DNA from 4 places in the Brevibacillus sp. AF8 genome. Region 1 is predicted to be linked to each of the others. Evidence: riboswitches for the same ligand, from Rfam matches in the RefSeq annotation. Region 1 holds a riboswitch; each other region holds the start of a gene.
What was found. Region 1 has a riboswitch for cyclic di-GMP ahead of KB186_RS10565 (GNAT family N-acetyltransferase). Riboswitches for the same ligand answer to the same signal wherever they lie in the genome.
Positions count from the first base shown of each region.

Region 2: another riboswitch for cyclic di-GMP. It lies ahead of ggt (gamma-glutamyltransferase); the one in region 1 lies ahead of KB186_RS10565 (GNAT family N-acetyltransferase).
Region 3: another riboswitch for cyclic di-GMP. It lies ahead of KB186_RS24540 (DUF5317 domain-containing protein); the one in region 1 lies ahead of KB186_RS10565 (GNAT family N-acetyltransferase).
Region 4: another riboswitch for cyclic di-GMP. It lies ahead of yfmT (benzaldehyde dehydrogenase); the one in region 1 lies ahead of KB186_RS10565 (GNAT family N-acetyltransferase).

Region 1 is NZ_JAGQDN010000006.1:15,811-20,025, forward strand. Features, by position in the region: gene KB186_RS10555 (alpha/beta hydrolase) at 1-76, opposite strand, end outside; gene KB186_RS10560 (methyl-accepting chemotaxis protein) at 190-1,680, opposite strand; gene KB186_RS10565 (GNAT family N-acetyltransferase) at 1,673-2,227, opposite strand; cyclic di-GMP riboswitch class I at 2,417-2,500, opposite strand; gene KB186_RS10570 (peroxiredoxin-like family protein) at 2,682-3,344, opposite strand; gene KB186_RS10575 (Crp/Fnr family transcriptional regulator) at 3,429-4,106, opposite strand; gene KB186_RS10580 (DNA alkylation repair protein) at 4,106-4,215, opposite strand, start outside.
Region 2 is NZ_JAGQDN010000010.1:51,518-55,732, reverse strand. Features, by position in the region: gene KB186_RS14820 (glutamine--tRNA ligase/YqeY domain fusion protein) at 1-1,268, opposite strand, end outside; gene KB186_RS14815 (SET domain-containing protein) at 1,348-1,965, opposite strand; cyclic di-GMP riboswitch class I at 2,219-2,307, shown strand; gene ggt (gamma-glutamyltransferase) at 2,490-4,208, shown strand.
Region 3 is NZ_JAGQDN010000025.1:31,311-35,525, reverse strand. Features, by position in the region: gene carB (carbamoyl-phosphate synthase (glutamine-hydrolyzing) large subunit) at 1-391, shown strand, start outside; gene argF (ornithine carbamoyltransferase) at 336-1,307, shown strand; cyclic di-GMP riboswitch class II at 1,403-1,483, shown strand; gene KB186_RS24540 (DUF5317 domain-containing protein) at 1,739-2,290, shown strand; gene KB186_RS24535 (HD-GYP domain-containing protein) at 2,274-3,611, shown strand; gene KB186_RS24530 (histidine phosphatase family protein) at 3,640-4,179, opposite strand.
Region 4 is NZ_JAGQDN010000023.1:27,676-31,890, reverse strand. Features, by position in the region: gene KB186_RS23665 (hypothetical protein) at 1-674, shown strand, start outside; gene KB186_RS23660 (methyl-accepting chemotaxis protein) at 699-1,634, shown strand; cyclic di-GMP riboswitch class I at 1,810-1,895, shown strand; gene yfmT (benzaldehyde dehydrogenase) at 1,981-3,438, shown strand; gene KB186_RS23650 (methyl-accepting chemotaxis protein) at 3,469-4,215, shown strand, end outside.

The DNA of each region.
Region 1 (4,215 bases):
CCGGTACGCCTGCTGTCAGGTAGGAAACGAGCAATCGATCGGTCTGAATCGTTTTGGTTTCGATTCTTGCATCCATCAATGATGTGCCTCCTTTCAAAGTGAAAATATCAGAATATTTCTATTATATGCCTGTTCGGTTACAAAATGAGAAAAGAAAACAACCGCCAGTGAAAGGCGGTTGCAGGAAGATTACATATGGAGACCACGCATCTGCTGTTCAATTTTCTCAAAGCCGCCAGAAACCTTAACGACTTCGTCTTTTTGCTCAGAAACGAGCACAAGCACTTCTTCCAGGCTCTCTTTGTTCTTGTCGGTAATATCTGCGTTGACTTCTACTTTTGCGCCGACTTCCTGAATCATGCTGTGAACATGGACGATGAACTCTTGCAGGTTTTTCGTTTTATCTGCGAAGTTTTGCATGTAGTTGTCTACATTGGTGAACATTTCTTGTACTTCGAGAATGCCCTCGCTATTTTTCTCAAAAGAAGTCTGCGACTCGGAAATCATATCCGATACGAGTTTCATTTTTTCGCGGATGGTCATGAGCAGGCTCGAGATCGACTCGGACGATAGCTTGGAGGACTCTGCCAGCTTGCGTACTTCATCTGCGACGACAGCAAATCCTCGGCCGTGTTCGCCTGCGCGAGACGCTTCAATCGTGGCATTGAGTGCCAACAGATTGGTTTGTGCAGAAATCTCGGAAATGGTTTGGATGATTTTTCCAATCGATTCGGTTTCTTTATTGAGCTCTTGGATTAGCTGGTTCGTACCTTGGATGTCCTTGATGAATCGTTCAAAGTCATTACCGATGTTGCCAATGCGTTTTCCACTCTCGCTAGTGGCTTCCTTGGTCGATTCTACGTACTCATGCATCTCTGTAACAGAGCGGGTCATGTCCTCAACTTGCAAATTCGTCGAGCTCATTTCCCGACGCAGCTCGTCTGTATTGCTGGTCTGGACAGTAAAGGACTCCATGATGTCTTGCAGGGAAGCGACGGTTTCGACAGCGCGAACATTGACACCGTCCGTTACCTTGTTCAAATTCTCTTGATAGTCTTGCATAGAGGTGAGTGATTCATTGATCTTATCCAGAACACGTTGCAACGATTCCTTCGAGGCAATCGCTTCTTGCTTCTGTTGCTCACTTTCCTCTTGGAGTTTGTTATTGAATACAGCATGCATCATGCTCGTGACAGAGACAAAGCAGAAGGTGAGCAGGAAGTACATCAGATCGAGATTGCTTGTCGAATGGAAAATCGTTTCTCTTTGTGTCAGGAAGTAGTAAGAGACAATGCCCAATGTCGATACAATCGTCAAAATATTGATGAGTCGGTCTTGATAAATCCCCATAACTGCTACGAAGAACATAATGGTCATGATATTGATCATATGCGGGTCCAGTCCGACTACGATGAACATGAAGATCCCGATTACGGCGAAGTTAAAGAACTTCATGAAGGGCGCTGCTTTTTCACGGAAGCTCGGGCGATTAGAGATGTAAGCAAAAGGTGCCAGTACGCCATACAAAATACCCAGAATTGTGAAAACGAATGTGTACGAAACGCCTAGAAAGAGGTTTAAGACCTGAACAACCGTAATAATACTTGCGAATACGATTACGACCCAATTGTTTCTTCTTCTCAATAAATCAATTTTATCCATGTTATCCATGTTACCCACCTACCTCGACTTTTACTTGGTTGGATGACGACGTATTGTACCAGGAATATTTCGGATCGTGCTTATTGTCATAGACATCTTTTAGATGGAAAAGGGTCGGAATCGCATCGGCCCCTTTGTAAAAGACGATATCTTTGGTCTGAGTTGCTTTTACTTGATACTTCGTGTTAATAAATTTAAAAAAGGTCGGATCTGCTACCCCGATTGCGTGGGTATAACCATGCTTTTCAGCGTAATCTATCATCAGGCAAATTCCTTTTTGCCCCAGTTGTCCGCGGTATTTCGGCAGAACAGCGAGACTGTCTACCTCCATTACTTTCATATCTTCTGTAACAACATCCTGAAAAAGTGATTTCATATAAGCACTTGATTTGGAAAAGGGCGTCATTTCAAATGTTCCACCTGCTTCACCATCTTCGGCGATTAAGAGGAACTGAGCCGAGCCTTCTTTCGCGTACTCCATCTCGAAGCCCATGCTTGTCCATACTGTTTCTTTGATTTCATGAAATTTGGCTAACTCTTGTACGGTTTCTACTTGTTTGTACATAACTTCTCCACTCCATCATTTTCTGATTACCGTGTTGTGTATGTTTGACGTCTCAAAAGTTATGTTTTTCCATCTGTTACAAAAATGAAAGTGCTTTCATCCTCCTTTCAAAAAACGAAACACAAAAAAAGGCCGTTCCATCGAAATGGAACAACCGAAGCTACCAACATCGAAAAATAGTCTCAAGATGATGGCAACCCGGCTATCATGGTCAAAGACTGTAGACCCGTGGTTTTGCGTCGCCACCTTTCGATGACTTTGCCTTTTTCATTTTTTAGCAAAAATTGTAAAACTGTGTCGAATTTTGCTAGACATAATCATGCAAAATATAAGCCATTTGTATTAGCTTTGTCAAGTTTTGGTAGGAAGAAGTAACTGATTGTTCATAATATATGAACGTACGAAAAAACCAGTTGCCGTATCAACTGGTTCTTCATTAAATAGGGAGTAGGGGTTAAGTTAGGGTGCGCAGAATGTCTATAACTTCAGTAGGCTCCATTCGCTTTTTGTAGTCAGGATCTAAGAATACTGACCGGATTACGCCCTGTTCATCGAGGATATAAGTAGCCGGTATGGGGAGTGTCCAGGAATCGTCGCTATTAAAATGATTGAGATCGATATCCAATGATCGGTAGGTATCATGGAAATACTCAGGCAGTCTGAATATGAGTCTATATTTTTCTGCTACCTGATTATTGGTATCGCATAACACGGGGAAGCTCAGACGATTGTTCTCTTGCATAGTAAGAGAGTGTGCAGGAGATTGTGGACTAATGGCAAACAATTGAGCACCCAGAGAGGTTATCGTATCGAGCTGTTTTTGGTACGCTTGCATCTCCAAATTGCAGTAGGGGCACCATGATCCACGGAAAAATGTGAGGACGACAGGACCTTTTATGATTTCTTCCGACAAGGTAATGCTCTTGCCAGTGTGATCGTTCAACGTGAAATCAGGCGCAATCGAACCAATCGGCAAGCCCTTTGCCAGTTCAGAGGTCCGCAGCTCCTCGATTGATCTTGTAAATGCATCTGTTACTTCACGGGTGAGGAAGTCTGCTATTTGAATGGTTGTAAAATCTAGCTCTTCGCGCAGGCTCTGAAAATGTGGTTTATCCATATGTCGTTCCCCTCTTTTTCGAAAGAATAGTAGAAGCCATGGCTTTACGATATCTTTCTTTTTGAGCGAAAGATGTAAACTGGATTACATTTTCTTCAAAATCCTGTCCCGCTGAATAGAAATAGATTTAAAGCCTGTTTGAATCAGTTCTTCTCTTGCTAAAGCACGTAATGCTACCGTCACAGCTTCCCTGGATGCCCCAACAAAATTGGCGATTTCTTGATGGGAAAGAGGTAAGTCAATTTGTTGAAACGCCGAACTGTTAGGATTGCCAAATTGATCGGCAAGCTTTACCAACGTGGAAATAATGCGATCTTGTAAAGGGAGAAGGGCAAGATTTTCGGCTGCTTGGCTGATCGAAACCATTCTATCGCTAATGACCTTCATGATCTTCATCATCAGTTGCGGATGTTCGATGATGTAGCTTTCAAATTTTGCTTTGCTCATTTTACAAATGAGGCAGTCTTCGATGGCTTCTATATACATCTCCCTTGTACCTAATGAGAGGAGATCCACTTCTCCAAACACATTGCCTTCCCCGAGGATATCGAATGTGAACTGCCGACCATCCCGATTTACTTTATATAAGCGTACCTTTCCCTGTTTGATGAAGTAGAAGCCTTCTGAAAAAGTTTCTGGTGTTTGAATGCACGTATTTTTGGGGAAAGGGGTTAGAGAGGTTAATTGATCAATTAAGCGCAAACTATCCTCGGATAATGAATTCAACAAATAAAATTGGGATAAATGTGTGATTCGGTTCATCATTTCTGTTCAGTGCGACTTTTCAGGATCGTTCTTTTCGCTTTGGTGATAATTCTTTTTGTTTCCTTTGTATCAGAGGTTTTTAGCCACTCGTCACAAAGTTGTGTCA
Region 2 (4,215 bases), on a different contig from region 1:
TTGCATTTAATAAAGTACGCGTGCTTCAGACGCACTTCATTTCCCGGGAACAGGCGGAAATACTTGCTCGGCGGGTTTTCCATGAAATCGTCCTGCTCAATGTAGATTTCGCGGGAGAACGGAATTTGACGATTGCCCATCTCTGGGTTCTCTGGATTGATCTCCGCTTCGAGCATCTCGACTTGTCCTTCCGGATAGTTCGTGATGACGACCTTCAATGGATTCAATACAGCCATCGTACGTGGTGCCTTCAGTTTCAAATCCTCGCGGATGAAGTACTCCAGCATTTTCTCGTCAACGGTGCTGTTCGCGCGCGCTACCCCTACTTCACGGGCGAATGTACGAATTGCTTCCGGTGTATAGCCGCGACGACGGAAGCCTGCGATGGTTGGCATGCGCGGGTCATCCCAGCCGTCTACTACATTCTCATCGACAAGCTGTTTCAGCTTGCGTTTACTCATAACGGTGTTCGTCAGGTTCAAGCGAGCAAATTCGTACTGGTGAGGCACATTCTCCATTTCGCACTCGCGGACTACCCAATCGTACAACGGGCGATGATCTTCGAATTCCAGTGAGCACAGAGAATGTGTCACGCCCTCAATGGCATCCTCCAACGGATGAGCGAAGTCGTACATCGGGTAGATGCACCATTTGTCGCCTGTGTTGTGATGCGTTGCATGGGAGATCCGATACAGAACCGGATCACGCATGTTGAAGTTTTGAGAAGCCATGTCGATTTTCGCACGCAGCACCTTTTCTCCGTCCTTGAATTCCCCTTGGCGCATACGTGCAAACAGATCCAGGTTTTCCTCCACTGACCGGCTGCGGAACGGACTATCTGTGCCTGGCTCTGTCCATGTTCCGCGCATTTTCCGCATATCTTCTGGAGAAAGATCGTCTACGTAAGCCAGACCTTTTTTAATCAACAGCACCGCACGGTTGTACATCTCTTCAAAGTAATCAGATGCAAAAAACAACCCGTCCCATTCGAAGCCAAGCCATTGAACGTCCCTTTTGATGGCCTCTACGTATTCGATGTCTTCCTTCACCGGGTTCGTATCGTCAAAACGCAGGTTGGCCTTGCCGGAGAATTCTCGAGCCAACTCAAAGTTGAGGCAGATCGCTTTTGCATGTCCAATATGGAGATACCCGTTCGGTTCTGGGGGAAAGCGGGTAATGATTTCCTTTACTTTGCCCTCTTGCAAGTCATCAATCATGATATTGCGGATAAAATTGGATGCCGCTACCTTGTTTTCCAATGAAATCAACCTTTCACTTCACCTTTACATTCCATAATACTGATTCTCTACCCAGAGTTCAACAAAATCGGGTCGTTGACCGACCCGCTCACGTCTCCCATTGCTGCCTCGTTTGCCATTGTGACCTGCAATACAGGTGAACGACAGAATCAATGGCTAAGCGCTGCTCTGTGATTCCACGAATCGTTTCGAGATGCTTCGGGGAAATCAGATGTTGCAAAGGCTGTTCAACATGATTGAAACGTTGGAATGCTTCCGCTGCAATCCGATCCCACTGCGGGTAATACCGAAGCAAATCATCAGGCATTACGCGGGAGCGTTCCGTGTCAGACTCGGGCAAACAATCAAAAGGTTCATCCAAATTTAACGTTCCGTAATCATCGGTCAGCTCTTCGCCCGGTAAAATATCCCGTGCTGCCAATTCTATATCATACATGGTCGGCACACAATTCGCATGAAAGCTGTGGTTCACGTACCTTGCCTTATCCCAGCAAAGAATGTACTTTCCGAACTGGTTCTTAAACGAATATTTTTGTACGTCCTGTTTTCGTAATGAGTCAAGTCTTTCCACAAATGCAGGGTCCAATACCTGATCCAAATCATCCTGTGCCCATACAATCGTTCCTTTTGGGATAAACCTTGTCGCAAACACACCGTACCCGATCTCATCGTTGATATAGCGCAATTCTGTATCGGGATGCATCATGGTCTTTGTTTCACTCCTTGGCGAATGTGCCTTTTTATCATCATAAGCAGTTCTGCCCCAGGAGGTGTGTGAATGTATGCGAAAAACAACCTTTCCTATAGCATTCCTGACTATTTTTCTGGATTAAAATATTTTTTCTTATTTACCACAAATGGTAAATAGTCTATATTATTGGCAAACGGACTTTTAGGAACATTTTCCCACAACGATCGAATCACTATTTGTGTCATGTCATTTTATGTTTCACCCATTGATATCGAAACGGCATACCCGGGGAAATCCGGCGACGCAAAGCTACAGGGGCTACCTCCGCAACAGCGGACACGCTTGCCAGCTACCGAAGTATTGATGTAGGACGAGACCAATGATCCTATATCATTGGTCTTTTTTTGCGCGTACAATGTCTATTTTTGTCTATTTTTGTATGTTTGTGTATTTTTAACTTTTAAAGGAGGTGAGGCAACAGCGGATAGCCGGTTTAATGAAATCGTTAATCTATTCATCATGAAGGAGGTTTCATAGGAATGTCATTCTTGAAGAAACTCTCGACCGTCGCGCTGACTGCTGTCATCGGGCTATCAACATTCTCTGGGGCACAAGCTGCTAACCGTCCAACATCGATGTCACCGAACGCAATGGTGACGACTCCTCACTATCTGGCTACGGCTGCGGCCCTGAAGACATTGGAAGACGGTGGAAATGCAGTAGATGCCGCTATTACAGCCGCTTCCACCTTAGCTGTTGTCTACCCTCATTACACAACCATTGGCGGAGATAACTTCTGGCTCATCTACAATGCCAAAACAAAAGAGCTGAAGGCACTGAACGGCAGTGGTCGTGCAGGCGAAAAGGCAACCATCGACTATTACAAAGGCAAAGGCTACGAAAAAATCCCGTCCCGCGGTTATGAATCGGCAAACACTGTCCCTGGAGTTGTCTCCGGCTGGTGGGAGGCGTACAACTACGCCCATAAAAAAATGGGCAACAGCAAGCTTCAATGGAACAGACTGCTGGAGCCTGCCATTGGATACGCTGAGAACGGATATCCAGTCTCCCCCAACCAAGTGTATTGGACAAAATACGCGACAGATCCAACTGACAATGACTTGAAGAATCTTCAACGTTTTGATGGATTCCGTAAAACATTCCTGAAGCCCAACGGCGATCCTTATGCAGCAGGCGAAATTCTCAAACAAAAGGACCTTGCCAATACTTTGCGAATCATTGCAAAAAAAGGCGCTGACGGTTTTTATAAAGGAGAAGTTGCTAAAAAAATCGTAGCAGACATGCAAGCCAACGGCGGATTGCTCACGTTGAAAGATTTTGAAAAGCATACCTCCACTTGGGCAGATCCTATTACGGTAGACTACCGCGGATACAAAGCATACAACGTTCCGCCTAACTCCCAAGGCATGGCATCACTCTCCATTCTTAATGTTTTGAATAACTTTGACCTCAAGAGCATGGGTGAAGGAACACCCGATTACTATCACACGATTGTGGAAGCTACCAAACAGGCTTTTGCTGACCGCGACAAATGGCTGACTGACCCAGCCTTTGCGGATATCCCTGTAGATGAGCTGTTGTCCAAGCAGCACGGGAAAGATTTAGCTGCGCGTATTGATATGAAGCAAGCAGCCAAATCCGTAGAACCGCTTGATCCAAAAGGCGATACAACCTGGTTCGGGATCGTCGACAAAGATGGAAATGCCGTGTCCATCATTCAGAGTCACTATTTTGACTGGGGTTCCGGCATCGTAGCGAAAGATACGGGTGTCCTTTTGCAAAACCGCGGAAGTTATTTCTCTTTGGATTCCAAACACATCAATCACTTGGAACCAGGCAAACGCACCTTCCACACAATTAACCCAGCGATGCTCTTCAAAGGGGACAAGCCTTATCTCCTTTACGGAACACAAGGGGGAGAAGGACAGCCGCAAACGCAAGCCGCTCTCGTCACACGTATTGTCGACTTTGGTTTCAGCGTGCAAGACGCAATTGAAGCGCCAAGATGGCTGCATGGACGCAACTGGGGATCTGCTTCCAACAATCTCAAGGTGGAAAGCCGCATCCCTCAAGAAGTCCTGGACGAGCTCATTAAACGTGGGCATCCAGTCGAAAAGCTGGAAGCAGCTTATACCGACGCGATGGGACAGTCCGGCGCAATCCTGATTGACCCGCAAACCAATGTAAAATTTGGCGGTGCTGACCCTCGCGGTGAAGGCGCTGCAATGGGCTATTAATATTTTG
Region 3 (4,215 bases), on a different contig from region 1:
GGCAGATGGAGATAAGCAGGGCGGCGTGAGAGAGTCAATCGGACAAATACAAGCTGACGGTGCCAATCTGGCGGCGACTCCGGGAACGGCCGAGTGGCTGAAAAACGAAGGAATTGTCGTGAAGCATATCGTTGCAGATGAAGCAGCGTGGATCGATCTGTTGCAAGAGGAACAAGCGGCCTTTGCACTCGTTACTGCGACGAAAGGCAATCGTCATGGCCGGACCGGATTTGCTCTGCGAAGCCGGATGGTACAACAAGGTGTGCCATTGTTCTCCGCTGTCGATACGTTCGAGTTATACGTGAAGTCTATTATGAAGAAAAGAGGTGGCTCGCATGCAGCCAGTGAAGATATTGGAACACTTTCAAAACTTGCCGTTACAAAAGCATAAAGGAAAAGATTTCTTGCGCGTCGATGAATTCAATGGAGAAGAATTGATGGAGCTGCTCCATCTGTCTGCTCACGTCAAGCAATTGCAAAAGCTGGGACAGCCATTCCAGCCTTTGCAAGGCAAGACGTTGGGGATGATCTTTGACAAGGCTTCAACCCGCACCCGCGTCTCCTTTGAAGTAGGGATGCATCAGTTGGGCGGCTTGGGAATGTTCATGAGCGGAAAAGAGCTCCAGCTCGGACGTGGGGAGCCGATCAGCGACACAGCAAAAGTTCTCTCTCGGTACGTGGATGCCATCATGATTCGCACCTTTTCCCACTCCTATGTAGAAGAGCTTGCCGAGCACGCGTCGATTCCTATTATCAATGGCTTGACCGATCTGTACCATCCTTGTCAGGCTTTGGCTGATCTGCTGACGATCTGGGAGCATAAAGGCAAGCTGAAAGGAGTCAAGCTCGCTTATGTAGGAGACGGAAACAACGTGGCGAATTCACTGGTGCTGGGCGCAGCTCTGCTAGGTCTGGATGTGCGGGTAGCAACTCCGGTAGGCTACGAAATGGATGCAACCATTGTCGCAAAAGCTACGGGGTACGCGAAACAAAGCGGTGGAAAAATGATGGTGACCACCGATCCGATAGAGGCTGTCATGGGGGCAGATGCTGTATACACGGACGTTTGGACTAGTATGGGTTTTGAAGAAGAAAATGAGGTACGATTGAAAGCATTTGCCGACTATCAAGTGAATGAAAAATTGGTAGCAGCGGCAGATCGTGATTATCTCTTCTTGCACTGCTTGCCTGCACATCGTGGGGAGGAAGTGACGACCGGGGTTATCGAAGGATCGCGCTCTGTCATTTTTGATCAGGCTGAAAATAGATTGCACGCACAAAAGGCGATTTTGGCGGCGCTGGTGTGAACATAGTTCTAGTTAAATAGAACTAGCCGGAATTAAATCCAATAGACTATGAATCTATGATTGCCGAATTTTGTCACTTATGTGTAAAATAAAGGTAGGAAAGAAGCGAAGAAGTACGGACTGTATCTGGTCGCTTGGTCCGTATGGAGCCAGTAGCGAATCCAACCTTTTTCGTAATGGAAAAGGAAAGGGGAGCAGGGGCTGTACTTGGTCGCTTGGCCTCTGCATCACGGACAGTAGCGAAGCCAGCTTTCTCCACTATGCCTAAAGGGGGGAAAAGAAAATGAAAAAATGGTTCGCGGCAATTATGATGGTGGTAGCAATCGTAGCAGCTACTTCTGCAAACTTCCATATTGGATAAATAAGCGTATTGGAGAAACAAACACCGCTTGGCTGAGTGGTGTTTTTTCTTCAAGCTTGGAGGAAACAACATGCTATTGGATGTAATTGCCCTATCTTTTCTCGTAGCATTGCTGCGAGGGGGAAGAATCAAAGAATTACCTAAGTTCAACCAAAAGAAACTTCTTATCGTTACCATATTGCTGCAGGCTTGTGCAGCCTTCTTCCCTACGATCGGTGGCATTTTCATATCGATCGCGTATGTGTTTATTTTGGCCTTCCTCGTTTTTAATCGAGAATTTGAAGATATGCGGATTTTTTTAATCGGCTGGTTTCTGAATGCGATTGCAATTTGGTCTAACAATGGAAAAATGCCAATCGATTTAGTTCAAGCAGCAAAGCTCCCTTATGATTTAGAGCCAGTTATAAACGGAACGAATTTCAAGCATAGTGTATTGACGGAAAGTTCAAATTTTCCGTTTTTGACGGATGTCATTTACATGCCATCTTTCATTCCTCGGATTATTAGCATCGGCGATATTTTTATTATGTTAGGTGCCTTTTTACTTGTTCAGCGATTGATGAATAAACCGATTTCATTACTACAACTTCGCGAAGGTAAAAGTTATGCGACAAAAAACTGATTTTGCGGTTTGGATAAAAGGGATTGTTGTCAAGGTTGGCTTTGTCATTGCAGCAATCTATATTTTTTACACATCTTCATCGGAATGGGCTGCTCGTGAGCATTGGGGGGTAATATCTACCTACACCCTCCTGACCATTTTTTCCTGTTTTGCTCCCGTGCGTATATCTAATACGATTTTAACAGTGAACAATGCTGTCATCTTTTCGGGTATCTTGTTGTACGGAGTTTGGGTCGGAGTATGGGCTGCTGTTATTGAATCTTTAATCATTGCTTTCCTGGTAAGGTTCAATCCGCTAAAAGCAATTATTAACATTGGGCAATTGTTAATGACTATATGGACAGTAGCGTTTTTGAAGGATTGGATCGAGGGCTTTGGAACTGTTTCTCCCATTATTAGCGATTTGTTTTTGGCTGTTGTGTATTGGTTTGTGAACCTGACTTTATGTGGATTGGGTATCTCCTATTTTCATCAAATGACCTGGGCGCGAACCGTAAAGATGATGGCAAAAGGCTTTACCTCGACTTACTTGTTGCTTTTGATTCTTGCCGGGGTAGGTTCACGATTAGTAGAGTTATATGGTCCGTTAACACTAATTCCTATGATGATTGCGTTTATTACGATCAGCTACGTATTTCATCATTACTATGACAATCTTCAAAGGCTTCAGCAAAAAGTAGAAGAGGTCAAATCATTCAATCACAACTTCTTAACGACGATGGCTGCTTCCATTGACGCACGAGATCGATACACAAGTGGACATTCTCAGCGTGTAGCTTACTGGGGAAGAGAAATTGCGAGAGATATTGGTTTGGCCGAACGAAAAGTGGAGGATGTTTATATCGGGGGAATCCTGCACGACATTGGAAAAATCGGTATCGAAGACGAAATTCTTAATAAAAAAGGAAAGCTCACTCCCGAAGAGTATGACAAGATCAAGCAGCACACGGTCATTGGCTACGAGATCATTTTGCAAGCAGGGATGTTCAATGAATTGCTTCCTGCGATTCGCTCCCATCATGAGCGTATAGATGGCAGGGGATATCCGGATGGTTTAGCCGGGGATGAGATTCCGCTGATGGCGAGAATTTTAGCCATTTCTGATGCTTTCGATGCGATGGTTGCGGACAGGCCTTATCGAAAAGGATTGCCCGTGGAGGAAGCGCTTCAAGAAATCAGACGGGGTTCTGGTACCCAATTTGATCCGATATTGGCGGAGCATTTTATCAGAATCGTTCAGCGACTGCCGTGCGAAGAATTACAGAGCATTATCGGAATAGAGTCCATCCCACAAAAACAGTTACAGGAGGCAATCAGATGAGCTGCCCCTTGTAACTGTTTTTATTCGTTTACGACCATATGCGGACGATCTCTCTGGATTCTAAATGGCAGGTAAGTTTGAAGACATCTGGATTGCTTAATTTCTCCCAATCGTGAAAGCCAAAGCGGTCATCTATTGATTTCATGAGCAAGGCCAGCAGGCATCCGTGGCTGACAAGCACAATATCTTTATGCTCGTCTGCCAAAATCTCAGTGAGCAACGAATTTGCCCGATTTATAGCAGTAAGACTGGATTCGCCACCTTCGAATTCAAGAGTCAGATCATCGAACGTATCGCGCAGTCGCTCGAACCAATCCTCACGTGGTACTCCGCTAAGAACGCGCTCGACCAAACGGGTATCTTCTTCAATCACGATTCCGCGTTCCTGTGCAAGTGGTTGGATGGTGGCAACCGCCCGATGATACGGACTCGAAATGATTCGATCAACGGGGGAACCTGCGAAGAAGGTGGCAAGCTCCCGAGCTTGTACTTCTCCCTTTTCCGTGAGCTGGGCATCGGGTTCTTGGCCAGCAGCCTGACAATGACGGACCAAATAAATTGTTTTCATAATCCCTCCAAGAGCCTTCTCCTATGGAATTCCTCC
Region 4 (4,215 bases), on a different contig from region 1:
TGTTCTCACTGCTGGTGCTCGCTTTTGAATTCTTTATCGAAATACCCGCCGACGCAGATTGGCTGATCGATATGGAGATGGCTTTGTTTTCTGCCAGCTTTACATTGCTTGCCTTTTATCTGCTCGGACTTACCTTTGCCTTTTCACGCCACCAAAAGGCAGGGAAGATCAATCACCAAATCATCATCTATGTATGGTTGGGTGCGATCTTGTTTCACTTGTTCCTGCTCATCAGCAATTTGTCCAATCAGCATGTGTACAAGGCAGGGATCATTCTATTTTTAGGACCATTGTTTTTAACTGTCTACCATTTTATCACGTACTTGGCAGCTTTGCGCGAGGAGCGTGAGGAGCAGGAGGCAGCTACGACAGCTACGCTTGAGCGTACGGCCTACCAGATGATTCTGGAGGGTGGGCGTGTATACAGCGAGCTAAGTCGCCTGAAAACGGAATATCCAGAAGTGGAGCAAATGCTTCGTGCCAACGATTTTCACGATAAACTGGAGCGCTATGCTTTGGAAATGCAGCAGTATTTGCAGGCGAAGCATTTTGAGCGTAAAGACGTGGAGCTCTTGGAGGGTCACTATTATTTCTTGGAAAACTTGCTGAGCTTGGCGAAACAACATCCGGGAATAATCGAGTCCCGCGTATATAGCCGCCGAGGTGACAATTGATGGGTACAGAGGAGAGGGAAGCGGATGTTTTGGAAAAAAGACAAAGGCCTGGCAGAAAAAGAGACAGCAGCGACGACAGCCACAACCACAATGACAGGACAGCAAGACGCTTGGAAACATGAGCTTCGCGATCTTTACGAACAGATGGGTGCGATCCTCAGTTCAAACCAGGCGATAAACGCCGAATCCGATCAAATGGTGCGACTGGTGACAAGGATGAAGCGTGTCGTAGATAATATCCAGGCCATTAACGAGCGGGATGATGAATCTGCGAGCCAGTTGTCGGTTCGAGGAGAGCGCCTGACAGACATCTGTAAACAATCGGTAGCGTGTGCAGATGAAGGCAAGAAGGCGATGACGGACGTTGTGCAGGTCATGAGCCTGCTCGACAAAGAATCGGTCCATACGTCCAAGTCCATGAGCCGCTTGGAAGAGAGCTCTTCGGAAATTACGAGCATCGTCAAGGTGATCAGCGACATTGCGAATCAGACCAACCTTCTCGCCCTGAATGCAGCGATAGAAGCGGCACGTGCAGGTGAACAAGGCCGAGGCTTCGCCGTCGTAGCGGATGAGGTACGGAAGCTGGCCGAGATGACAGCGAACTCGACCAAGACGATTGCAGAATTGATTGGCAAGATTCAGGAAGAAACAAAAGAAGCATTGTCTAACAGTGAAAAAAGCAGCAGTGCAATCAAAAATGGACTTTCTATCAGCAAGGATGCTGCACAGAAGACAGATCAGATCGTGAACGCTTTCCAGGTACTGAACGTCGAAGTGTCGGGTGTGATGGAAATCATCGCGCATCAAAAGCGATTTGCTGATGATGTGTCCCAGCAGGTAAGTGATGCAAAGGGTTTGCTGGACGAGCTGAATGAAGGCTTGACCAAGCACATAAGGGACGCCAACGCGACGGAGCAAATGCTCGCGACGAGCGTAAAGAATGTCAAATCGTTATTGTGAGCATAAGGAAGAAGAACCAGGAGTCCGTATCCAAGCGATGCGGGCTTTTTGATATTTGTTACTTCCTTTCACGAAATATTTACATGTTTTCGTTTGACTATTAGGAATAGAGTACTATAATCAAAGTATCATTCTCCATATCTTTCCTTTTTTCGACAACATCATATCGGCATTCGCTATGAATGGGCAAACCCATTGAAAAGTGGGGACGCAAAGCCACGGGCCTAATGTACACGTTACGATGGCAGCCGGGTTGCCAACGAGCAGTGTATTTTACTGTTTTAGTTTTAGGGCTCCTTTCATGCGAAAGGGGCCAATTACCTTTACAAAAGGGAGAGGTTGTAGCATGTCAATCCTGCAAACATTGGACAAGCAGTACATCAATGGGGAGTGGCGCGACGGGCTGGGCGCGAAGACATTGCAAGATATCAACCCTTACAATGGGGAAGTCATCGCAGAATTCAAAATGGCAAATCTGGAGGATATCGACGCGGCTTACAAGGCGGCAGCCCACGCGAAAAAAGAGTGGGACGAAGTGAATGCTTATACCAAATCCCGAATGTTGGAGCGTGCTGTTCACTATATCGAAGAGCATGAAGAAGAAATCATTCATATCATCATTCGTGAATTGGGCGGAACCCGATTGAAGGCGTTTTTTGAGATCGGGCTTGTGAAGGATATTATTCGCGAGGCGGCTACCTTCCCAGTGCGGATGGAAGGAAAAATTCTGCCTTCTCCCGTAGACGGAAAAGAAAACCGCTTGTATCGGATTCCCGCAGGAGTTGTCGGCGTCATCAGTCCGTTCAACTTCCCCTTCTATCTGTCGATGAAGTCTGTGGCTCCAGCTCTTGGCGCGGGCAACGGTGTCGTCCTCAAACCGCATGAGCACACGCCAATCACGGGTGGGACTCTCATCGCGAAAATTTTTGAAGAAGTAGGTCTGCCCAAAGGCTTGGTTAACGTCGTAGTGACGGATATCGCTGAAATTGGCGATGGTTTTGTCTCCCACCCGATTCCGCGCATCCTTTCGTTTACAGGGTCTAGCCAAGTTGGGAGCCATATCGCGCAGGTGGCAGCGAAGCATTTCAAAAAGGCGATTTTGGAGCTGGGCGGCAATAGTGCGCTGATCGTTTTGGAGGATGCGGATCTCCAGTATGCCGTCAATGCAGCAGTATTCAGCCGTTTTACCCACCAAGGTCAGATTTGCATGTCAGCTAACCGGGTTCTGGTTCACCAAGATGTATACGATAAATTCCTCGATTTGTACGTGGAAAAAGTATCTGGACTCAAGGTAGGCGACCCGAATGATCCTGACACGGTAATCGGTCCACTCATCAATCAACGGCAAGTCGCCAATCTGATGGCAACGATCGATGAGGCGATACGCGAAGGAGCCGTTCCTGCACTGAAAGGGGAAGTAAAAGGAAACGTGGTCGAGCCGATTGTTTTGACAGGAGTGACCACAGACATGTCGATTGCATCCAAAGAGCTGTTTGGTCCGGCTGTTTGCATCATGTCGTTTGCTTCCGAGGAAGAAGCGATTCGCATGGCGAACGAGACACCATTTGGGTTGTCCGGGGCAATTCACACCGGCGATCTGGAGAGAGGTGCCGAGATGGCCAAGCGCATTGAGACCGGCATGATTCACATCAACGATGGAACGATCAATGACGAGCCAATCGTGGCGTTCGGCGGTGAAAAGCACTCCGGGTTGGGACGATTGAATGGTCAATGGAGCTTAGAAGAGTTTACTACGCTGAAATGGATTTCGGTTCAGCACAAGAAGCGTCAATTTCCGTACTAATGCCAGCAAAATATAGAGGTGAAGAGGGTCATGAACGGATACGAAGAATGGAACGAAACAGAAGCTTCCGAAAAGGGGAAAAACGCAGAACTGCTTGAGGCTTTCATCAAGGTTGCCCCCTATTTAAATGATTTGCTCTCCGATGACATTACCATTGGGGTCTACGACACGGAAAAGCTATTGTGCAATGTACCTGCCCAAACATTTGCACTGCAAGTCAAGCCTGGTGATCCACTCCAGGAAGGAGATGTGATCACCAACGCGATTCGAAAAAACACCAAGCAGGCGATGATGGTCCCCAAGGAATTGTTTGGTTTCCCTCTCGTCGCACGGGCGATTCCCCTGCATGATCACACGGGAAAAGTCATTGGCGGTGTCGGCATTGGTTCGAGTATGGAGCGAGCCAATGAGCTGTATGAAATCGCTGCAAATCTCTCGAGTGTCGTCGAGCAGGTGAGTGCCACCACACACGAGATGGCCGTGCAGATCGGGAATTTGAACGAGCAAATGAAGGCGATCTCAGAGCAAGCCAATGATGTCAGCCAAAGTACGACCGAGATCGAGCAAATTACACTCGCTGTGAAAAAAATCGCTGATCAAAGTAACATTTTGGGACTAAATGCGAGCATTGAGGCTGCGCGAGTAGGAGATGCAGGGCGTGGGTTCGCTGTCGTTGCGAATGAGGTTCGCAATATGGCGACTGATTCCAGGGCGAATGCAGACAAAATCAAGCAAACCACGGATTCCATCCGGGATTTGATAACCCTTCTGCAAAAC